DNA from 4 places in the Massilia sp. GCM10023247 genome. Region 2 is predicted to be linked to each of the others. Evidence: predicted binding sites of a transcription regulator. Region 2 holds the regulator's gene; each other region holds the start of a gene.
What was found. Region 2 encodes sigma-54, which starts transcription at its own class of promoters, with help from an activator protein. Its sites were predicted from a motif close to TGGCANGNAANCTGCTTT; they were not measured.

Region 1 (5,857 bases), on a different contig from region 2:
GGGTGCTGCCCGAATGGGACTTGCCGCCCGCCACCGGCTGGGCCGTGTTCCCGGGACGGCGCCTGATGCCGGCCAAGACCCGCGCCTTCCTCGACATGATGGAAGAAGTGTTCTGCGAGGAAGCGTAGGGTGGGCTTTGTCATTGAGGCGCCCGGCCTCAATGACCCCACGCGTCAACGCGCCGCAGCCCGTACAAGGCCGATTCAGGCCGGGCGCTTGCCCATCATCTCGCCCAGGCGCACCTTGCGCTCGGGCGCCCATTCCGGATTGAACGCGATCGTGTTTTCCTTGAACAGCATCACCACGGTCGAGCCCAGCAGGAAGCGGCCCATCTCTTCTCCCTTTTTCAGCACGACCGGCTGCGATTCGTAGGTCCATTCGGCGATGCGTCCCAGGCGCTGCGGATTGACCACGCCATGCCAGGCGGTGGCCATGCTGCCGACGATGGTGGCGCCGACCAGCACCATCACGAAGGTGCCGAACTCCTCGGACTCGAACACGCACACCACGCGCTCGTTGCGCGCGAACAGGCCCGGCACGCCGCGCGCCGTGGTCGGGTTCACCGAGAACAGGGCGCCCGGCACGTAGATCATGCGCGTCAGGCGGCCGTCGCAGGGCATGTGCAGGCGGTGGTAATCCTTCGGGCTCAGGTAGAGGTTGGCGAAGCTGCCGTGCTGGAAGTGCGCGGCCAGCGAGGCATCGCCGCCGACCAGCTCGGTGGTGGTGAACTTGTGGCCCTTGGCCTGCAGGATGTGGTGGTCGTCGATCGCGCCGAACTGGCTGATCGCGCCGTCGACCGGGCAGACGAAGTCCGCCTGCGCCAGCGGACGCACCCCGTCCTTCAAGGGGCGGGTGAAGAATTCGTTGAAGCTCGGGTAGCTGGCGATGTCGGAGTTGGCCGCCTCGTCCATGTTGACCCCGTACTTGGCCACGAACCAGCGGATCAGCCGGGTTGTCATTGCGCCGCCGCGGTGGCCGGCGACGCGGCCGGCGAACGAAGTCAGCGCCTGCTTGGGCAGGACGTATTGCGGCAGTACTTTGAAACGGTCGGACACGATGGCAGCCCTTTATTACTTGTGACGATGGCGAATTATAAATAACAGCTGTGCCCGTGCATATCATTGTTTATGCCGGGCGCTATCAAGGGGGAGTGTAGCGTATCGCTTCCCGCAGGCCCGGGGCGGTCGCGCCCGTCCAACATGCATATCGAAAATATATGCCTCTAAGCAACCACAACAGGAAAAACTCACGGACAATACGTTCTCATAAACTTGTCTCCCAGATATGTATATTTCTTCTCCAGTGCGCCTGACCGTGCTCAGCGCCTTGCTTGCCGCCGCCTTCCCCTTGCACGCCCAGGAAACGCCCCCGAACAAGACGAGCAGCACGGCCACCAGCGCGGCCCAGGACAAGGCCGCGCCCGCCGCAAGCATGCAGAAGGTCGAGGTGCGCGGCACGGCGGACAACTATGACCCGCGGCGCGACGACACCGCCACCAAGATCGTCGTCAGCCAGGAAGAAATCGCGAAATACGGCGACACCAGCGTCGCCGACGTGCTCAAGCGCGTGCCGGGGATTACGGTCAGCAGCCCGAACGGGCGTGGCGGCGAAATCCGCATGCGCGGTCTCGGCGCCGGCTATACCCAGGTCCTGATCAATGGCGAACGCGCGCCTGCCGGCTTCTCGATCGACTCGCTCTCGCCCGACGTCATCGAGCGCATCGAGGTGCTGCGCGCGGCCAGCGCCGAGTTCTCGACCCAGTCGGTGGCCGGCACCATCAACATCGTGCTCAAGAAGACGATCCGCAGCGGCCAGCGCGAATTCAAGATCGGCGCGCGCGAAGGCGGCGGTTTCCAGGGGCCGACGGCGAATTTCCAGCTCTCCGACAAGCTCGGCAAGATGTCGTACGCGATCGCCGGCAGCGTCATGTACGAGTCCTACGAGCGTACCGTGCCGACCGGCGAGGAGCGCTTCGACGCCGCCGGCACGCGCACCCAGGCGCGCGCCACCGAGGCCGACGAAAAAGGGCGCATGAACCTGTTCAACCTGGCGCCGCGCCTGAACTGGACCCTCGAGAACGGCGACACCCTGACCTCGCAGACCTTCGTCAACGTCGCGCGCTTTCGCAACCAGAACCACGAAACCACCGAGACCATCCAGGGCGCTGGCGTCCCGTTCCCGGTCACCGATTCCGGCATGCGCTCGGATAACGATGTCGTGCGAACCGAATTGAACTGGGTGCACAAGATGGCCGGCGGCGCCAAGCTCGACGTCAAGGCGGGCGTGGTGGGCGGCCAGAACACGACCACCCAGCGGCGCTCGACCCCGCCCGGCGCGGCGCGCGCGCTCGATACCCATATCCTGACCGAGGCCGATGAAGTCGGCGCCACCACGGTGGGCAAGTTCAGCAAGACGATCTTCGAGGGCCATTCGCTGGCCATGGGCTGGGACGGCGGCTGGGGCGTGCGCGAGGACGTGCGCACCGAGACCGAGGCCGGGCGCGCGGTGTTTCCGTCCCTGCCGGACGGCGAGCAGTTCAAGGCCGAGGTCACGCGCTTTGCCGCCTATGCGCAGGACGAATGGAACCTGACCCCGCGCTGGTCGGTCTACCTCGGCGCGCGCTGGGAAGGCATCCGCACCCGCGCCACGGGCAACACCTTCGCCACCTCGCGTTCGAGCTCGAACGTGTGGAGCCCGGTGATGCAGACCCTGTGGAAGATCCCGGAAACCAAGGGCGACCAGGTGCGCTTCGCCGTCACCCGCACCTACAAGGCGCCCGGGCTGCCGCAGCTGATGCCGCGCCGCCAGACCTCGATCGACAACCGCTCGACCGATCCCGATTTCTCCGGCAACCCGAACCTGAAACCGGAGCTGGCGCTGGGCTTCGACGCCTCCTACGAGCATTACTGGGCGCAGGGCGCGCTGGTGTCGATCAGCGCTTCGATGCGCCGCATCGACGGCTATACGCGCCACCTGGTCAGCTTCGACGGCGCGCGCTGGGTCGCGATGCCGACCAACGCCGGCCAGGCGGTCACGCGTGGCCTGGAGCTGGAAACCAAGTTCCCGCTCAAGGCGATCATGCAGGATGCGCCGGCGATCGACCTGCGCGCCAGCGTCAGCGCCAACCGCTCGAAGGTGGACGGGGTGCCGGGTCCGGACAACCGCCTCGACGGCCAGGCGCCGCTGACGGGCAACCTCGGCATCGACTACAAGAAGGGCGACCTGACGACCGGCGCCAGCCTGGCCTGGCGCCAGGACGCGACCATCCAGGTGTCCGAACGCCAGACCGCATTCCTGAAAGGCCGGCGCGACCTCGAAGCCTATGCGCTCTACAAGTTCACGCCGAAGCAGCAGCTGCGCGTGGCGATGTCGAACATCCTGGGCCAGGACTACGGCAACCGCCACAGCTTCCTCGAGAACAACGGCAGCCTGGTGGTGCGCAACCTGACTTTCCCTGCCGGCCCCTCGGTGCGGGCGACGCTGGAACTGAAGTTCTGAGCGCCTGAGCGCGAGACGACAAAAAGCCCGGCCGGATCTGCATCCGGCCGGGCTTTTTCGATGCTTGACGCGGTGTTACGCTGCCTTGCGGCGGCGCAGGGCGCCGATGCCGGCCAGGGCGATGCCGAACAGCGCGACCGAACCCGGCTCGGGCACTTCCGCCAGCTTGAATTGGCCATTGCCGCCGATGAAGAAGTGCTCGCCGATCTTGGCTTTGTAGGCGCTCTTGCCCTGGCAGCCCGGACCCGTAAAGTTCGCGAACTGGCAAGCGAGTTCCTTGACCAGATTCGGGGTTGCCTTCGAGTTCGGGTTGCTCAGCGTGTTGGCGTTGGTGAAGGCAAACGCGAACATCGGCTGGGTCGACAGGTCGACGCCGTCCTTGTTGAAGAAATAGCCTGGGGCCAGCTGACCGGCAGCCGCTTCCGCGTGCACGGTGACGCGGCCGTTGCTGATCGGGCTACCGTTGGCATCGACATTGCCGCCGCCGCCGGCGAGGACATCGAAGTAGGCGATCTGCTTGCCCAGATTCGCGCCGTAGATGCCGGCGGTCGATCCGTACTGGCCATTCGTCGGGTTCTGGTACATGCGGATGGTGCCGCTCGTGAACTGGAAAGAGCCGTTCAATTTGCCGCTGCCGGTCGCCTCGAAAATCGCCGAGATATTACCGCCGGGGAAGGTCGTCGGGAAAAGCTTGCCGGTGCTGTCCGCCTGCGTCAGGTTGAAGACCGCGTGTTCGGTAAAGGTGAACGAACCTGGACCAGCAGGAGTCAGCTGGATGAAACCCTGGCCGTTAATGTCCAGATATTCACCGATGACCTGGCCTTTCTCGAAGCCGCCGCCATTCGGGTTAAACACCCAGTCGGTCATCAATACCGAAGCCTGGGCGCTACCCATGGCGGCGAAGGCGAGGGCGAGGGCGCAGCCGAGTTTGTTCAGAGTTTTCATGTTGGACAGTCGGGTGTTGTTAGTATGCGTACATACAAGCAAGACGCGTGCCAGCAGGAAAGAAATCTTATTAATCAAGCACTTGAAAAGAATCCAAAGCTCGCGTTAATGCCGGCTGTAAAGATTTCCGACAGTCATTTTCTCACCCGTCTAGCATGGGCCTGTGCCAGCCCTATGCGTCCAGGCAGCCCGCTGCACTGGCCCGTTGCGACAACGCATCCGCCTCGAGGTTGCGGTGGCGCGGCACCCAGCGCAGGGTAACGTCCGGCAGCCGGGCAAGGAGTGCATGGACCCGCGCGCGGTAGGGCTGCAGCGCCGCCGCGCCCTGGCCGGGCGGCCCGTTGACGTCGCCGATGACGACCTGGCTGTCGCCATACACGGTCAGGGGCCAGGCCGCGTGCGCGAGCGCCGCTTCCAGCACCGCGATCAACGCCAGGTATTCGGCTTCGCTGCTGTTGCCATGGCCGGCGTCGCGCGACAGTTCGACCAGTTCGCCGCTTGGGCCGCGCAGCAGGCCGCCGATGCCGCAACGTCCCGGATTGGGCCGCGCCGAGCCGTCGAACCAGGCGCGCCAGGCAGTGGGGGCGCCCGCGTGCAGGGCCGTGCGCGCGGTGGCCGCGGCGGCGCGGACGGCTGCCTTGTGCGCCAGGCGCGCCGCTTCGGCCCGGCGCAGGGCCTGGCGTTCGGCCAGCAGCGCCGGCAGGCCGGCGGCGCCGGCGCGCGCTTCCAGCACCGCCGCCAGCGCGCGCTCCAGCGGGATCCCGGCGCGCAGGGCGAGCTTGCGGGCGGCAGCCATTTCGCCGCGGTTGGCGGCGTTTTGCAGGTGGTCGGGTTCGGTCATTCCGCCAGCATAGGGGATTTGAGCGCGGATCACCATGCGCGTTGACACCGCATGTGAATCTTGCAACACTTGCGCTGTGTTAATGCGTCAATACGTCCATCGTCCCGAGAACTGGAGAATCCATGCGTTTCAAGCACGTCGTTCGTCTTTCCGCGCTGGCCGTTTGCCTGGCCGCCGCGCTGCCGTCCCACGCCGCCGCCAAGGCGCCGAGCGCCAAGGCGGCGCAGAAAATGCCCAAGCGCTACACCATCGAACAATTCATGGCGACCACCTCGGTGACGGGCGCCTCGTTCAGCCGCGACGAGCAGCAGATCCTGTTCAGCAGCAACGCGTCGGGGATCTTCAATGCCTATGTGCTGCCGGTTACGGGCGGCACGCCGCGCGCGCTGACCAGTTCGAGCACGGACAGCACCTATGCCGTCGGCTTCTTCTACAACGACGACCGCATCCTGTTCACCCGCGACAAGGGCGGCGACGAGCGCAACCACCTGTTCGTGCGCGAACTCGACGGCAGCGAGCGCGACCTGACCCCGGGCGACAAGCACAAGGCCTCGTTCGCCGGCTGGCAGCCGG
Region 2 (5,857 bases):
AAGTACCTGACAAAAAACGGACTCTACAGTATATGCTTCGCCGATCCAAAATTTATGTATTTCATGGGCAACTGTTTTGAGGATACATCTGGAGTCTCCGAAATTGATAGTATTTTGGAAATCTTGCACCCATATCCCGTACTTAGTGCTGTTACTTCAGAAAAAGGAATGGTTACAGCTCAATCCACCTCCTTCTCGAATGATTGCGTTTTCAGTGCTGTAGAGACAATTCACGCTAACGATGATTATATTTTTTGCGATGACCTAGGAACAGAATGGGCGGACCATATAACCTTGAATAGCTCAGAGGGCACTATTACCTTTATTCATTCAAAATACGGTGACGAATCAGTATCCGCATCCAAAATGCATGAAGTAGTTGGTCAAGGCGTTAAAAATCTCGGTCATATGTTTTTCACTAAGGCGCAATTATTAAAGAAATTACACGACAAGTTCGCTTACACCTATAATTTGGACGGTGTCCAAACCAACATTAGCAGAGTTCGACAAGGCGACCCAAAAAATATTGATTTGTATCTTACGGACCTTCAACGAGACTTTCGACTGCGGCGAAAGTGCGTATTGGCCTGCTCGTTCTTGTCGAAAAACGCCATCGCAAATGAATTCACAAAAATTAAAGCTGGGCAGCAAGTAACTGGCGCAGTTGTGCAATTACTTTGGATTATTTCTTCTTTTGCCCATGCGGCGCGCGACGCGAATGTTGTTCCAGCAATATACTGTCGCGACTGATAATATAGATTTGCCGAAGGGTTATCAGTCGTGGCTGTTGACGTTACAGGTGCTTAGTTATTTATAAGTGCCGCAGCGGGTGCGCGTACGCCGGCCACACAGGCTCGAAAAAGCGCGCCACCATCTCGGGCGTCACCTCACCCAGCGTCGGCGGATTCCACTGCGGCGCATTGTCCTTGTCGATGACCAGCGCGCGGATGCCTTCGAGCACTTCGCCGTGCTCGAAATTGCGGCGCACCAGCGAGCGTTCCAGGCGCAGGCAGTCGGCCACCCCGAGCGAGGCGCCGCGCAGCAGCAGCTCGTGGGTCACGCACATCAGCAGCGGCGAACGCTGGCGCATCGCGGCCAGCGCCTTTTGCGCGAACGGGCTGGCGTCGGTCTCGAGCGAGGCCATGATCGCCGCCACCGAACCGGCGCCGAAATGGGTGTCGATCGCAGCGCGTGCCGCTTCCAGGCTGGCGGGGCCGGCATCGTCCGCATGGCCGGCGCCGAAGGCGCGGATCCTTTCCGCCAGCTGCGCGCCCGGCGTCGACGCGATCAGCGCGTTCAGCTCGCCCAGCCGCGCGCTTGGCACGAACAGGTCGGCCAGCCCGACATACAAGGCGTCGGCCGCGCCGATGGTCAAGCCCGTCAGGCCGAGATAGTTGCCGAGTTGCCCAGGCGCGTGCGACAGGAAATGGCTGCCGCCGACATCCGGGAACAGGCCGATGTTCACTTCCGGCATCGCCATTTTCGTGCGCTCGGTGACGATGCGCAGGCCGGTCTCGGGACCGCCCTGGGCAATGCCCATGCCGCCCCCCATGACGACCCCATCCATGATCGAGATATACGGTTTCGGGTAGAAGTGAATCAGGTGGTTGAGCGCGTATTCTTCGGTGAAGAAGTCTTCCAGCAGGGCGCTACCGCCGGTCGGAGGCAAGTTGCCGACCTCGTGGAAGAAACGAATGTCGCCGCCCGCGCACAGGGCTTTTTGGCTGCTGCTGGTGATCACGACGGCGGCAACGGCGGCATCGTCGCGCCAGGCCAGCAAGGTCTCGGCCAGGCGCCGCACCATGGCGAGCGACAGCGAGTTGAGGGTCTGCGGCCGGTCGAGGGTAATCACGCCGGTGCCGTTGGCAACGCGGGTCAGGACATGGTCTGTCATGGTTCTAGGGCTTGTGTGAAAGACATGCATTTTACCGAAGCCGGCGAGTACTGAGTCCCAAATGTGAAAAGGGCGCCTTCCGGCGCCCTCGTTCAGACGGTGCTTCGTTGCCGATTAGACAGCAACAGCCTCTCCGCCTTCAGGGCGGCGCTTGAGCGCCTCGTGACTATGGTTCTGCAGGATGGTCTTGTACTTCATCACCTGGCGATCCAGCCTGTCGATCAGGAGGTCGATCGCCGCATACAGGTCTTGCGCCACACTCTCTACGTGCACCGTCTTGCCGGACAGGCGCATGGTGATCTCGGCTTTCTGCCTTTTTTCTTTCTCGGTCAGGTTGTCGATGGCGAGGATCACATGGGAGTCGATCACTTGATCGAAATGGCGGGTGATGCGTTCCAGCTTGTTCTGTACGTATTCACGGATGGCGGGGGTTACGTCGAGGTGGTGACCGCTGATGGTGAGATTCATACACACTCCTTTGAAAAAGGAACGGCGTCCGTGACGCGCATGGCGCGCGCCTGGCTGCCGTCATTACAAGGATTTGCGGAGACTGACGGGAGGGATCTTGAGTGCCTCGCGGTATTTTGCAACCGTGCGGCGCGCGATGACCATGCCTTGTTCACCGAGCATTTCCGCGATCTTGCTATCGGATAATGGGTTCTTGGGGTCCTCTGCTCCTGTCAGTTGCGCAATGAGCGCCCGAATCGCCGTCGAAGAGGCTTCGCCCCCCGCTTCGGTGGCGACGTGGCTTCCGAAGAAATACTTCAGCTCAAACATGCCGTGGGGGGTCAGCATGAATTTTTGAGTTGTTACACGAGAAATGGTGCTCTCGTGTAGGCCTAGTGTATCAGCTATCTCACGAAGCACAAGGGGACGCATGGCAACCGCGCCATGGCTGAAAAAGTTGCGCTGGCGCTCGACAATTGCCTGGGACACACGCAGGATCGTGTCGAAACGCTGGCGCATATTTTTGATGAGCCATTTCGCTTCCTGCAACTGCGCGCTCATCTGGCCTTCGCCCTTGCCCTGCTTGAGCAATGCCGCGTACAGGTTATTCACGCGCAGGCGCGGCATGACTTCGCTGTTGAGCATCACGCTCCAGCCGGCCCCGTTCTTGCGGACAATAACGTCCGGTACCACGTAGTCGGAGGTGCTCGACGCAAAGGCCGCGCCCGGGTGCGGATTGCACTGGCGGATGACGGCCTGGGCTTCGCGCAGGTCTTCGTCGTCGCAGTCGAGCGCCTTTTTCAGCTTGTTGAATTCGCGCTGGGCGAACCAGGTCAGATACCCCTCGACGATTTTCAGGGCCATGCGCCGCGTCACCAGCGGCACGCCCGGCATTTGGCGGATCTGCAGGGCCAGGCACTCGCTGGCGCTGCGCGCGCCGACGCCGACCGGGTCCAGGCTTTGCACCAGCGCCAGCGCGCAACGCAGTTCCTCGATCTCGACTTCCAGCTCGGCCGGCAGGCGCGCGTGGATCTCGTCGAGCTGCTCTTCCAGGTAGCCGTTGTCGTCGATGGCGTCGATTACGAGTTCGGCCAGCGCGCGGTCGCGCGCGCTCGCGCCCGTGACCCGGACCTGTTCCGACAGGTGCTCGCGCAGCGTCACGCCGATCGCGCCCAGCTGCGGCCGGCCGTCGTCGTCGCCGTCGCCGCTGGCCGCGCGCGGTGCCTCGCCCCAATCGGCGTCGGCCTCGCCGCGCTCGACATCGCCGCCGCCGTCGAGGCCCTCGCCGGCCTCGGCGGGCGCTGCGGCTTCCTCGCCGCCCGGCGCCGGCGCCTCGGCCTGCTGGACCGGCGCATCGTTGATGGCGCCGTCGGCGAGCAGGCGCACCGAGTTGTCGAGCGGGTCGTCGATCCGCTCGAGCAGCGGGTTATCGGACAGGATCTGCTCGATCTCCTGGTGCAGTTCGAGCGTGGACAACTGCAGCAGGCGGATCGACTGCTGGAGCTGCGGCGTGAGCGCCAGGTGCTGCGAAGTCCGGAGTTGCAGGGATTGTTTCATCGGGCGCTATCGTGACTACATGCGGAAGTGTTCGCCGAGGTAGACGCGTCGTACCGACTCGTCGGCGATGATGTCGTCAGGGCGGCCCGAAGCCAGCACGGCGCCCTGGTTGATGATATAGGCGCGGTCGCAGATGCCGAGCGTCTCGCGCACGTTGTGGTCGGTGATCAGGACCCCGATGCCGCGCTCCTTCAGGAAGCGCACGATGCGCTGGATCTCGATCACGGCGATCGGGTCGACCCCGGCGAACGGTTCGTCGAGCAGCACGAAGCGCGGGTTGGTCGCCAGCGCGCGCGCGATCTCGACGCGGCGCCGCTCGCCGCCCGACAGCGACAGCGCCGGGTTCTCGCGCAGCTTCTCGATCTGCAGTTCGGCCAGCAGCGAGTCGAGGCGCTCGTTGAGCGCCGCCTTGCCCAGGGCCTTGCCGTTTTCGTCGTGCTGCAGTTCGAGCACGGCGCGGATATTGTCTTCCACCGTCAGCTTGCGGAACACCGAGGCTTCCTGCGGCAGGTAGGACAGGCCGAGCACCGCGCGCCGGTGGATCGGCAGGCTCGAAATGTCGGTGCCGTTGATTTCGATGGTGCCGGCGTCCGACGGCACCAGGCCGACGATCATGTAGAACGAGGTGGTCTTGCCGGCGCCGTTCGGGCCGAGCAGGCCGACGACTTCGCCGCACCCGACTTCGAGCGAGACGTCGCGCACGACCAGGCGCTTGCCGTAACTTTTCTGCAGCCCCCGCACGACCAGGGTGCTGCGCTTGTCGTGATCATCCTTCATTATTTTTTCCCTGCTGCCGGTGCCGGCGCGGCGCCCGCCTTGGGCGCGGGAGCCGGCGCGGTGTTGCGCGGAGCGATGATCAGGGTGCCGCGTCCGCCGCCGGCCTTGGTCTGGCCGCTCGGGTCGTTGCGCACGGCCGCCACTTCGCGCCGGTTGTCGTAGGAGATGTAGGGACCGCGGAGCTCATTCGTCACGCGCCCGTTCTCGAGTTCCTTCACGATCGCCTTCGAGAACAGCTTCACCACTTCTTCGCGCTCTTCGTATTCGATGCGCTCGGCCTGGCCCTCGATCCACAGGTCCGGCCCGCCGTCGCGCTTCTGGCGGAAGGTGGCCACGCGGCCCGGCGCCGAGGTCAGGGTGACGCTCATGTAGCCTTCCGGCGTTTCCTTGAGCAGCGCACGGTCGGACTTGAGCAGCAGCGTGCCGCGCGTGACGATGACGTTGCCGGTCAGGATGCGGGTCTGCGTGACTTCGTCGATATCGAACGAATCGAATTCGACGACGGCCTGCTTGAGCGAGTCCGCCTTCTCGGCCGAGGCCGACAGCGACAGCAGCGAAAGGAAGGCGGCGGCAAGCAATTTTTTCATGTGGTTTCGTTCCTGTTATTGGGTGGTCGCACCGTTCGGGCGCGGCGGGTAGACGATCTTGCCGCGCCCGCCGAGGTGCAGCTTCTGGGCCGGGTTCTCGGCCACCAGCCCGATGCCTTCGGCCGTCGCCGCGCCGAGCGTCATGCGTACCGGGCGCTCGGTCTTGATGATTTCGTCGTCGGCCAGCACGGTCAGCGCGTCGGTCTGGGCGTGCAGCGCTTCGCTGGTCGGGGTCGCCGGGCGCAGGATGTCGACCTTGCCGATCAGTTCGACGCGGTTCTCGCCATGAAACACCTCGCCGCGCTCGGCGTCGAGCGTCATGCGCGGGCGGCCCGGCGCCATGCTCTCGACCACGGGCCGGGTCACCACCGACATGTCGGGCCCCGGATGGTGCACCAGGCGCTCGCCGGACATGACGTAGCGCGGCGAGCCGGTTTCGGTCATGCGCACGAAACTGAAGTTCTCGACGATGTAGTCGGGCTCGTTGAGCGCATTGGCGCCGCTGGCCGCGTCTTCCGACTGGATCGCCTGCAGCAGCCAGAAACTGCCGAACGCGAAGAACACCGCCGTGAGCATCAGCCCCAGCGTGCGCCAG
Region 3 (5,857 bases), on a different contig from region 2:
CCGAAACCGGTCTCGTAGGTCGCGCGCAGCAGCGTCAGGGCGACCCGGGTACTGAAGCCGGCCCCGAGCGCGCTGTCGAGCGAGACCTCGGCGCCGCGGCGCAAGGTTTCGCTGGCGTTGCGATAGCTGGTACGCCCGCCGCCGGAGCTCTCGACCACCAGTTCGTCGTCGGTGCGCACCTGGAACAGTGCGAGGTCGACGCGGGTGTGGTCGCCGAACTTTGCCTTGGCGCCGAGCTCGATGTTGCGGCTGGTTGCCGGTCCCAGCTTGTAGTTGAACCCGGTGCCCCCGGCCGAATAAAACAGCTCGTTCAGTGTCGGCGTCTCGAAGCCGCGTGCCGCGCTGGCGTACACGTTCAGCTGCGGCGTCAGCTTGTACAGCGCGGCCACCACCGGCGTCAGTTTGCTGTAGTCGACACTGCCGCTGTCGTTGCCGTTGCCAAGGAAGCGATCGCTCACTTTCACTTTCAGGCTACTGCGGCGCAGGCCCGCGCTCAAGACCCAGGGCCCGCCTTCCCACTGGGTCTGCAGGTAGGGATCGAGGTTGGAGAGGGTGTCCGTTTCGTCGCGCCGCAATGCCCCCTTCACGCCGAACTCGTTGCCGATGAAATTCTCGTAGCCCTGGCGGTCGTCCTCCGAGCGGCCGTATTCGATACCGGCGGTGGTGCTGAGCTTGCCGCCATACACCTGGCGCACCGCCAGCCACTGGAGGTCGGCGCCGTAAAAATCGCGGTCGAAATCGACGACGCCGCCCGAATGGGTGGGCGGCGCCTGGAAGCCGCGCGAGAACGACTGGTACTGGATGACCTGGCGATTGCCGGCCCAGGCCGTCAGGCGCAGGCGGTCTTCGCCGAAACGCTGCTCGAAGGTGGCGCCGCCCTGCGTGTGGTCGATGCTCTTTCTCGTGTTGTAGCGCTCGGCCAGCGTGCGCTGAGGCGTGCGGGTGTCGGTGGTGTCGATTTCGCCGGCGCGCGGGTCGCGCTGGAAGGTGGCCCAGGTCACGCCCAGCGGATCCTGGGTGTCGTCCTGGGTCAGCGTGCTGGCGGTGACGCTCAGGCGGCTGGTGGCGCTCGGCTTGGCCGTCAGCTTCGCAAAACCCTGGTTGCGGCGCGCGGCGCTGTGCGCGCGGTAGCCGTCGGTATCGAAGCGCGAGGCATCGAGCAGGTAGCCGATGCCGCCGGCCTCGCCCTGCGCATTCACATCGACCTTGCGCATGCCGTCGCTGCCGCCGGAGATCGTCGTCTCGATTGCCGGCGGGCCGCTGCCTTCGCGGGTAAACAATTGGATCACGCCGCCCGAGTGGTTGCCGTAGAGCGCAGAAAACGGCCCGCGCAGCACTTCCATGCGCTCGGCCAGGTCGAGGTTGAAGGTGGCCGCCTGCCCTTGGCCATCCGGCATCGAGGCCGGTATCCCGTCGGCGATCAGGCGCACGCCGCGCACGCCGAAGGCCGAGCGGGCGCCGAAGCCGCGCGACGAGATCTGCAGGTCTTGCGCGTAGTTCTCGCGGTTATGCACCACCAGTCCGGGCACCGCGGCCAGCGCCTCGGAAGCGTTGACGCGCAGCTGGGTGTCGCCGATGCGACCGACGTCGACGATGTCGATCGCGCCCGGGAAATCGAAGCTGTTCTGCTCGATCCGGCTGCCGGTCACGATCACGACCGGGACTGTTCCCGCTTGCGCCTGGGCCTGCAGTGGCGCCGGGTCCGCGGCCAGTGCCGTGCCGCCTGCCGCGAAGGCGGCGCCGCCGCTTGCGAACAAGGCTGCGATGGCGCGCCGGCGGAAGGGTAAAACTTGTTGCATGCATTTCTCCGATAACGGTGTTGGGGTAATGATGCCGGCCCCGTTCGAGGCCACACCGTGCAATTGAAGCAATAAGTCTGCCATGGTACCCGGATGGCACGGCGCTTGCATTGGAGGTGAAACGTGCGGGCTTGCCAGCGCAGCGCCGGGCCGGCAAGCACGCAAAACGGCACACCTGTTCCAGGATCGGGACAGCTGCCACGGCAGTGTGAAGATTTCGAGACGCCCGCAGGCAAGGACCGGCGTCCGCGCCTGGGGCCAAAACATTGATTTTCTAAAAAAGAGGATGACATGAATCTCGCAGACATCAGCAAGCTGGGCGTTGCCAATCCTTTCAAGCAGCGTTATGACAACTACATCGGCGGCAAGTTCGTGGCGCCCGTCAAGGGCGAGTACTTCCCCAACATCACCCCGATCACCGGCCAGCCGTTCTGCGAAATCGCGCGCTCGACCAGCGAAGACATCGAACTGGCGCTCGACGCCGCCCACGCCGCGAAAGACGCCTGGGGCAAGACTTCGCAAGCCGAGCGCGCCGCCATCCTGAACCGCATCGCCGACCGCATGGAGCAGAACCTGGCCATGCTCGCCACGGCCGAGACCATCGACAACGGCAAGCCGATCCGCGAGACGACGGCCGCCGACCTGCCGCTGGCGATCGACCACTTCCGCTATTTCGCCGGCTGCATCCGCGCCCAGGAAGGCTCGATCGCGCAGATCGACCACGAAACGTATGCTTACCACTTCCACGAGCCGCTGGGCGTGGTCGGCCAGATCATCCCCTGGAATTTCCCGATCCTGATGGCAGTCTGGAAGCTGGCCCCGGCACTCGCCGCCGGCAACTGCGTGGTGCTGAAACCGGCCGAGCAGACCCCGGCCTCGATCATGGTGCTGATGGAATTGATCGGCGACCTGCTGCCGCCGGGCGTGCTCAACGTCGTCAATGGGTTCGGCCTCGAGGCGGGCAAGCCGCTGGCCTCGAGTAAACGCATCGCCAAGATCGCCTTTACGGGCGAGACCGGCACCGGACGCCTGATCATGGGCTATGCGGCGCAGAACCTGATTCCGGTCACCCTGGAGCTGGGCGGCAAGTCGCCGAACATCTTCTTTGCCGACGTGATGGACGCCGACGACGACTACTTCGACAAATGCCTCGAGGGCTTTGCCATGTTCGCGCTGAACCAGGGAGAAGTGTGCACCTGCCCCTCGCGCGTGCTGGTGCAGGAATCGATCTACGAGCGCTTCATGGAGCGGGCACTGGCGCGCGTGGCCGCCATCAAGCAGGGCAACCCGCTCGATTCGTCGACCATGATCGGCGCCCAGGCTTCCCAGGAGCAGCTCGAGAAAATCCTCTCTTACCTCGACATCGGCCGCCAGGAAGGCGCCGAGGTGCTGGCCGGCGGCGAGCGCCATGCGCTGGACGGCGACATGGCAGGCGGCTACTACGTGCAGCCGACCGTGTTCAAGGGAGACAACCGGATGCGCATCTTCCAGGAAGAGATCTTCGGGCCGGTGGTTTCCGTCACGACTTTTACCGACGAAGCCGACGCCCTGCGCATCGCCAACGACACCCTGTACGGCCTCGGCGCCGGGCTGTGGACACGCGACGCCGCGCGCGCCTTCCGCGTCGGCCGCGCGATCCAGGCCGGACGCGTCTGGACAAACTGTTACCACCTGTACCCGGCCCACGCCGCCTTCGGCGGCTATAAGCAGTCGGGCGTCGGCCGCGAGAACCACAAGATGATGCTCGACCACTACCAGCAGACCAAGAACCTGCTGGTGAGCTACAGCCCGAAAGCCATGGGTTTTTTCTGAGCATGGAGACCAAGCGCCCGATCGACGCACCGCCCGCAAGGGTGGTCGCCACGCCCGCCGCGCTGGACTTCGTCCGGCAGCTGCGCACGCGGCACGGCCCGCTGATGTTTTTCCAGTCCGGCGGCTGCTGCGACGGCAGTGCCCCGATGTGCTACCCGGCCGGCGAGTTCGCCATCAGCGACAGCGACGTCCGCCTCGGCAGCCTGGACGGTGCCGCCTTCTATATGGGCGTGGAACAGTTCGCCTACTGGGAACATACCCAGCTCATCATCGACGTGGTGGCCGGCAACGGCGGCATGTTCTCGCTCGATAACGGCACCGGACAGCGCTTCCTGACGCGCTCGCGCCTGTTCACGGATGCCGAGCTGCAGCTGCTGCACGGGGCAGCGCCAGGCGCCACGCCTTCACCGCAATCCCTTACGACACGGAAGACCACATGAAAACGCGAGCAGCCATTGCCTGGAAAGCCGGACAGCCCTTGTCCATCGCCGAAGTCGACCTCGAAGGCCCGCGCGCCGGCGAGGTGCTGGTCGAAATCAAGGCCACCGGCATCTGTCACACCGACTATTACACCCTGTCGGGCGCCGACCCCGAGGGGATTTTTCCCGCCATCCTCGGCCACGAAGGGGCCGGCATCGTGCTCGAGACCGGCCCCGGCGTCACCTCGGTCAAGCGCGACGATCACGTGATTCCGCTGTACACGCCGGAATGCCGGCAATGCAAATTCTGCCTGTCGCGCAAGACCAACCTGTGCCAGGCGATCCGCTCGACGCAAGGGCGCGGCCTGATGCCGGATGCAACTTCTCGCTTTTCGCTCGACGGCCAGCAGCTGTTTCACTACATGGGCACCTCGACCTTTTCGAACTACATCGTGGTGCCGGAAATCGCGCTGGCGAAAATCCGTACGGACGCACCCTTCGACAAGGCCTGCTACATCGGCTGCGGCGTCACCACCGGGGTCGGTGCGGTCGTGTTTTCGGCCAAGGTCGAGGCAGGCGCGAACGTCGTCGTGTTCGGGCTGGGCGGCATCGGCCTGAACGTGATCCAGGCAGCAAAAATGGTCGGCGCCGACAAGATCATCGGCGTCGACCTGAACCCGGCGCGCGAAGCCATGGCGCGCAAATTCGGCCTGACCCATTTCGTCAACCCGAGCCAGGTCGAGAACGTGGTCGACGCCATCGTCCAGCTGACCGACGGCGGGGCCGACTATTCCTTCGAGTGCATCGGCAACGTCAAGACCATGCGCCAGGCGCTCGAGTGCTGCCACAAGGGCTGGGGCCAGTCGATCATCATCGGCGTGGCCGAGGCGGGCGCGGAAATCTCGACCCGTCCGTTCCAGCTGGTGACGGGCCGCGAGTGGAAGGGTTCGGCCTTCGGTGGCGCGCGCGGGCGCACCGACGTGCCGAAGATCGTCGACTGGTACATGGAGAACAAGATCAACATCGACGACCTGATCACGCACACCTTGCCGCTCGATCGGATCAACGAAGGGTTTGACTTGATGAAGTCGGGCGAATCGATCCGCTCGGTGGTGCTGTATTGAAGAGACACGCCATTGTTGGACCAACCAGGGAGACCGAACATGAACCAGGACATGAGCAGTAGCGTGAAAATCCATCCTGCCGTCGACAACGGCATCCAGCCGGCCGCGCCCAACTTTGCCGGCGGCACCCTGAGCTGCCGCTGCGCCACCAACCCGGTGACGGTGGAGATCGGCGCGCAGGTCGCGCACAACCACGTGTGCGGCTGCACCAAATGCTGGAAGCCGGACGGGGCGCTGTTTTCCCAGGTGGCCGTGGTCGGACGCGACAAGGTCAAGGTCACCGCCAATGCCGACAAGCTCGCCGTCGTCGACACCTCGACCACCATCCAGCGCTATGCCTGCCGCGACTGCGGCGTGCACATGTTCGGCCGTATCGAGAACACAGCCCACCCCTTCCATGGCCTCGATTTCGTCCACACGGAATTGTCGCGCGAGAGCGGCTGGGCGCCACCGGAGTTTGCCGCTTTTGTTTCCTCGATCATCGAGTCCGGCTATCCCCCGTCGAAGATGGGCGCGGTCCGCGCCCGCCTGAACGAGCTCGGTTTGCCTCCCTACGACGCGCTGTCGCCGGCCCTGATGGATGCGATCTCGACCCACGTCGCCAAGACGCGCGGGGTATTGCAGGAAGCTTGATGCGGCAACGGCCCGGATGCGCGGCATCCGGGTCCATCACACTGGAGAAGAGAATGAAGCGACCGTACTG
Region 4 (5,857 bases), on a different contig from region 2:
GGCGCCCGCTTCATTTCGCGCGCCGACAATTCGGGCACCGACGTGATGGAGAAAGGCTATTGGCAGGCCGCGGGCACCAGGCCGGCGGGCGCCAGCTATGTCTCGGCGGGCCTGGGCATGGGCGAAGTGCTGAACATGGCCGCCGAGATGCGCGCCTATACGCTGACCGACCGCGCCACCTATGCCGCCTACAAGGCGAAAACGGGGCTGGCGGTCCTCGTCGAGGGCGACAAGCGCATGTTCAACCCCTACGGCATCATCGCCGTCAATCCGGCCAGGCATCCAGGCGTGAACCACAAGGGCGCCAGGCAGCTGATCGACTGGATCACATCAAACGAGGGGCAGGCGCGCATCGCCGCCTTCAGGCCGGGGGGCGAGCAGCTGTTTTTCCCGACGGCGAAGCCATAAGGACATGATGGAAACAAAAAAGCGGCCGAGGCCGCTTTTTTGTTGCTTGCAGTTTTTACCCTCTTGCGCTTACTTGCGCAGGATCTGACGCTTGCGCGCAGTGGCGCCGGCAGCCAGCAGGGCGATGCCGAACAGGGCCAGCGAGCCCGGTTCCGGCACTTCGTTCACTTCACCCAGTTTGAACTGGCCGTTCGCGCCGATGAAGAAGTACTCGTTCGCACGGTTGCGGTAGCGCGTGCCGTCGCAGCCTGCGCCGGTGAAGCCGGCATACTGGCATGCCAGTTCGCTGACCAGGGTGGTGCCCGGACGGGCGAGCGAGTTGGCGTTCGTGAAGGCAAAACCGAGAATCGACTGGGTCGACAGGTCCAGGCCTTCGCTATTGAAGAAGTAACCTGGAGCCAGCATGCCGGCTCCCGCCTTGGCAAACACGCTCACCTGGCCGTTGCTGGTGGGAGCGCCAGTCGCATCGACCTTGCCGCCGCCGCCGGCGAGGACGTCGAATTGCGCGATCATCGTGCCCAGGTTCGCGCCATAGAATCCGTTCGTGCCTGCGTACTGGTTGTTCACCGGATTCTGGTACATCCGGATGATGCCGTCGGCGAAACTGAAGGAGCCGCCGTAATTGCCGCTGCCGGTCGCTTCGAAGGTGGCCGTGATATTGCCGCCTGGGAAGTTCAACGGGAACAGGCGGCCATTGCTGTCGGCCTGGGTGATATTGAAGACCGCAGTCTCCTTGAAGGTAAACGAGGTGCCACCGGTCGGCGTCAGCTGGAGGAAGGCATTGCCGTTCACGTCCAGGTATTCACCAACGGTCTGGCCACTGGAGAAGCCCCCGCCGGTAGGGTTGAACACCCAATCGGTAATGATCGGACTCGCGATTGCGGTACCGGTCGCGCCCAGCGCGAAAACTGCTGAACACATAAGTTTCTTAAGGAGATTCATCTTTGCTCTTTCGACATATTGTCATCGGGGTGGATGGACTGAAGGTGAAGCAATCTCCGTGCCTGCAGAAAATAATGCGATAAATCAAGCGCTTAAAAATTTCGAATTTTGCATTCGTCAATACGTGTAAAGAATGTCGACAAGTTGTTGTTTCTATTGAGAATTTTTAATATCATTCTGACTTCTCAAAGGCGCAACTTAGTGGTGTTGCCCTACATTATTTAACAATGTGATCCAGTAAATCTTGGCAATCAGGAACGAGAAAATGCCTTATTGAAAGGACGCTTTGCGTGCCGTCTACCCATGCGAAAACGCCAGCCCGAAGGCTGGCGTTTTGCATCCTGCGATCCGGCGGCGAACGGTTCAGCCCCTGCCGCGCGGTCCGCCCAGCAGCACGTCCTCATAGGGGGCAGGGACGGTACCAATGACGATGCCCTCGTCGGTAATGTCGAAGGTGCGGATTTGCCGGCTGTGCTTCGAGCCCCTGACCTTGACGACCGAGATCACGGTGCGCAGTTCCGACTGCGACTCCACATAGCGCTGCATGACCACGGCATCGGCCAGCACCGCGCTGCCGTAGGGCGAAAAGCGCAGTTCCTGGTAGCGGTCTTCGAGTTCGCTCGTCATCAACATGGTCACGCCCTTCGCGCACAGCACGGTCGTCATGCGGTAGAGCGACTCGCGGAAGTCCTCGCGGTATTCGGGCGCCATCGCCAGTTCGAAACCGGACAGTGAATCGAGCACGACGCGCTTGGCGCCCAGGGCGTCGATCATCGTCACCAGTTCGTACAGCATCTCGTCGACCGACAGGTCGAGCGCGCGTACGCTCATCAGTCCGACTTGGCCGGAACGCACCATGGTATCGAGCTTGTCGTTCATCATCTGGCTCGGGCTGCGTTCGAACAGGGCGATCAGGCCCGGTTCGCCGACGGCTGCGCCGGCCGCCAGGAATTCGGTGGCAAGGACGGTCTTGCCGGACCCCGTGGGGCCGACCAGCAGCACGGAATAGCCGCTCGGGATGCCGCCGCCCAGCATGTCGTCGAGCACGGGGACACCGGACGAGACCCGCCCGACCGGCGTGCGCAGCGGCGGCTCGGCGCCGACCGGCTCGGGCGCAGGCAGCACCCGTGGGAAGATTTCGATGCCGGCCGCAGCGATGCGGAAGGCGTGCAGGCCGGGACGCTGCCTCTGGCCACGCATCTTGATGACCTGGATCTTGCGCGACATCGCATTGCGCTGCACCACCTGGCTCAGCCAGATCAGGCCGTCGGCCACGGTGAAGATCGGGTTCTGGTCGGCCTCGTTGCTCGTGTATTCGCCGATCAGGAAGCTGGTCGCGTTCCAGGTCGTCATGTGGGCCACGAGGTGCTGGACGAAAGTTTGCAGTGCCGCCACTTCCTGGTGGTCGCCGCGCGCGCCCTGGATGAAGGAGCGGAACGAATCGATGAAGACCAGGCTCGGCGAGTGCATGCGCACTTCTTCCAGGATCTGGGCCAGCACGGCGTCGTAGTTGCCTTCCTCGACCTGAGGCGCAAGGCTGATGAAGTTGACCGAATCGCCGACCTTGTCGAAGTCGAAGAAGCTGAACTGCTGCTGGTAGCGCAGCATTTTAACGGGCGGCTCGCCCATCGCGGTGAAGAACAGGGCCTTGCGCGTGGGCGACGCCAGCCCGAACATGATCTGCTGGGCGAACGTGGTCTTGCCGCTGCCGGGGGCGCCCCCAATGATATTGAACGACAACTCGGGCAAACCACCGCCGAGGATGGTATCGAGTCCGGGAACGCCTGTCGCCAGCAGGCGCAGGTCAATTTTGTCGGTCATGCCGCATACTCCTAAATGTTCTTGTTGAGGGCCACATCCGGGAAGGCTGCCTTCAGGAAGGAAACGGTCAGGCGCATGCCGATCAGCTCGGACAGGAGCGTCGTGTAGCTCGACAGCAGCGCCCGGTTGACGGCGGCAATGTCCTCCGGCGTACGGTCTTCCAGACAGCGTTCGAAGGCCTCGAAAGGCAGGCGCGCCTCGTTCGAGGCGACCTGGGGCAGCCATGGAAAGGCCGCCTCCTGGGCCGCCAGGCTGCGCGCGAACAGCAGTTCCGTGCTCAGGGGGCCGAGCAGCGGGGCGAATTTCTTGAACAGGGTGCGCCAGATGCGCAGCGCCTCCGCGCTGGTCGCGCCCGCGCCCCCGTGAGCGAGGCGCCGGGTGATCGTCTCGAACAGCTCGGTCGGTATGGGCATGGCGTTCGAATCGTTGCGACTTGGCCTGTCGAGATGCTTGCGCAACGCCCTGGCCGGGTAAATGGATGTGTTTAGGACATCATTTTAGCCGATTGCAGGCCGGGTGGAAGCGTCCTGTGGCGGAAGGGCGATCGGAAGCGTCAGGAGCACTTCCGTGCCGTGCGTGCGTGCGCGCTTGATGGCCAGGTCGCCGCCATGGCTGGCGACGCGCTCGTCGAGGTCGAGCAGGCCGAAGCTGCCCGGCTTGCGGGGCGCGGCCGGATCGAAACCGATGCCGTTGTCGACGATGCGCATGGAGAGCACGCCGGACGCGTGCGCCAGCGCCACCTGCACGCGGCTCGCCAGCGAATGGCGAAACACGTTATTCAGGCATTCCTGCAACACCCGGTAGACGGTCAGCAATTCTTCTTCGCCCATGGCCAGCTCGTCGATGCCGGGCGCCGTGTCCAGTTCGCAGGCGATGCCGCTGGCGCGGGTGAACTTGCGCAACTCCATCTCGACGGTCGCCTGCAGGCCCAATTCCATGCCGGAAGGCCGCAGGTCGCCCAGCAAGCCCTTGACCGTGCGCAGCGTCACGTCGACATTGTCGAGCGCGGCGCCGATACGGTCGCGCAGGCGATAGTGACGGTTGGTGGTGTGCTGGTGCAGCATGACGATATCGATGCGCAGCGCCAGCAAATTCTGGGCGAGCGAGTCGTGCAGCTCCTGCGAAATGCGCTTGCGCTCATCCTCGCGTGTAGCGAGCTGGTGCGCAAGGAGCTGGTGCAGTTTTTGTTCGGAAGCGCGCAATGCGGCTTCCGCCCGTTGCAGGGCCAGGATCTTCTCGACCAGGGCCTGGTTGACCAGCATCTGGTTCTGGTGCAGGTGCACGAGGGCAGGGTCGATGGCTTCGCCCGGCTTGTCGACTGGTAATTCGAAAGGAGGGTCCTGCAGGGTGCCGGGATGCAGCCCGCAGGTCTTGCCATAGCCTGGAGTTCGGGTATCCATATCGATAAGCCAGTTGATGTGCCGCAACATAACGTTTGCGAAAACTGCTACCTGTCCAGAAGCTAGGGAATCTCGGACCACAAGTCAAGAAAAAGCGGCGGCTGGCGACGAATGATGCAGATGTCGGGACGATTTGGGAACTTCGCCTGCGCCCGGCGGATCTCTGGACGCCCAGTACGGCGACGCGGGCGGGTGCCCAGGCGCCGGCGCGACCGGCTTGCTGGAATGCATGCAAAAGCCCCGCAGGTCTCTACATCAGGATGACGTCGTACTGTTCCTGGTGATAACCTTTTTCGACTTGCAGCGAAATTTTCTTGCCGATGAAGTCGCCCAGCATCGCCAGGTGCTGCGATTCCTCTTCCAGGAAGAGGTCGACCACTTCCTGCGAAGCAAGAATACGGAATTCGCGCGGGTTGAACTGTTTCGCTTCGCGCAGCAGTTCGCGCAGGATCTCGTAGCAGATCGTGCGCGAGGTTTTCACTTGTCCCTTGCCGCAGCAGGCGGGGCAGGGCTCGCACAGGATGTGGGCGAGCGACTCGCGCGTGCGCTTCCTCGTCATTTCGACCAGGCCCAGGGCCGAGAAGCCGCTGACCGAGACCTTGGTGCGGTCGCGCGCCAGGGTTTTCTTCAACTCGGCAAGGACGGCATTGCGGTGCTCGTTGTTGTCCATGTCGATGAAGTCGAGGATGATGATGCCGCCCAGGTTACGCAGGCGCAGCTGGCGGGCGATCGCATGCGCCGCTTCCAGGTTGGTTTTAAAGATGGTATCCGCGAAATTACGCCCGCCGACATAGCCGCCGGTGTTGACGTCGATCGTCGTCATCGCCTCGGTCTGGTCGACGATCAGGTAGCCGCCGGACTTCAGGTCGACGCGGCGGCCCAGCGCGCGCAGGATTTCTTCCTCGACCCCGTACAGGTCGAACAGCGGACGCTCGCCCGTGTAATGCTGCAATCTCGCCAGCACACTCGGCGTGTAGACCTGGGCGAATTCGACCAGTTTCAGGTAGTTTTCGCGCGAATCGACCTGGATCGTCGCCGTCTCGTCGTGGACGAAGTCGCGCAGCACGCGCTGGGCCAGGTTCAGGTCCTGGTACAGCAGGCTGGTGGCAGGGCGGGTACGGGCCCCGTTCTGGATCGCGGCCCAGGTCTTGCGCAGGTAGTCGATGTCGGCGGCGAGGTCGGTGTCCGACGCTTCCTCGGCCTGGGTGCGCACGATGTAGCCGCCCTTTTCGTCGGCCGGCAGCAGCCCGGCCATGCGCGTGCGCAGCAGTTCGCGGTCGGCCTCT

Region 1: pepA (flocculation-associated PEP-CTERM protein PepA) is a predicted target of sigma-54. The motif match lies at 4,479-4,496, and genes of this name have one in related genera.
Region 3: adh (aldehyde dehydrogenase) is a predicted target of sigma-54. The motif match lies at 1,894-1,911, and genes of this name have one in related genera.
Region 4: pepA (flocculation-associated PEP-CTERM protein PepA) is a predicted target of sigma-54. The motif match lies at 1,397-1,414, and genes of this name have one in related genera.

Annotation. Positions count from the first base shown of each region.
Region 1 is NZ_JBHSIB010000011.1:242,370-248,226, forward strand. It holds gene ACFPAH_RS11475 (LysR family transcriptional regulator) at 1-128, shown strand, start outside; gene asd (archaetidylserine decarboxylase) at 204-1,055, opposite strand; gene ACFPAH_RS11485 (TonB-dependent receptor plug domain-containing protein) at 1,285-3,498, shown strand; gene pepA (flocculation-associated PEP-CTERM protein PepA) at 3,574-4,443, opposite strand; gene ACFPAH_RS11495 (ribonuclease HI family protein) at 4,616-5,284, opposite strand; gene ACFPAH_RS11500 (prolyl oligopeptidase family serine peptidase) at 5,407-5,857, shown strand, end outside.
Region 2 is NZ_JBHSIB010000002.1:22,677-28,533, reverse strand. It holds gene ACFPAH_RS00135 (hypothetical protein) at 1-750, shown strand, start outside; gene ACFPAH_RS00130 (enoyl-CoA hydratase/isomerase family protein) at 812-1,894, opposite strand; gene hpf (ribosome hibernation-promoting factor, HPF/YfiA family) at 2,009-2,362, opposite strand; gene ACFPAH_RS00120 (RNA polymerase factor sigma-54) at 2,426-3,898, opposite strand; gene lptB (LPS export ABC transporter ATP-binding protein) at 3,914-4,675, opposite strand; gene lptA (lipopolysaccharide transport periplasmic protein LptA) at 4,675-5,262, opposite strand; gene lptC (LPS export ABC transporter periplasmic protein LptC) at 5,278-5,857, opposite strand, start outside.
Region 3 is NZ_JBHSIB010000003.1:3,631-9,487, forward strand. It holds gene ACFPAH_RS00880 (TonB-dependent receptor family protein) at 1-1,799, opposite strand, end outside; gene adh (aldehyde dehydrogenase) at 2,091-3,611, shown strand; gene ACFPAH_RS00890 (DUF779 domain-containing protein) at 3,614-4,051, shown strand; gene ACFPAH_RS00895 (S-(hydroxymethyl)glutathione dehydrogenase/class III alcohol dehydrogenase) at 4,048-5,154, shown strand; gene gfa (S-(hydroxymethyl)glutathione synthase) at 5,194-5,787, shown strand; gene ACFPAH_RS00905 (hypothetical protein) at 5,841-5,857, shown strand, end outside.
Region 4 is NZ_JBHSIB010000007.1:660,588-666,444, reverse strand. It holds gene ACFPAH_RS06605 (substrate-binding domain-containing protein) at 1-408, shown strand, start outside; gene pepA (flocculation-associated PEP-CTERM protein PepA) at 478-1,329, opposite strand; gene ACFPAH_RS06595 (RAD55 family ATPase) at 1,714-3,171, opposite strand; gene ACFPAH_RS06590 (hypothetical protein) at 3,183-3,584, opposite strand; gene ACFPAH_RS06585 (sensor histidine kinase) at 3,669-4,571, opposite strand; gene rng (ribonuclease G) at 4,822-5,857, opposite strand, start outside.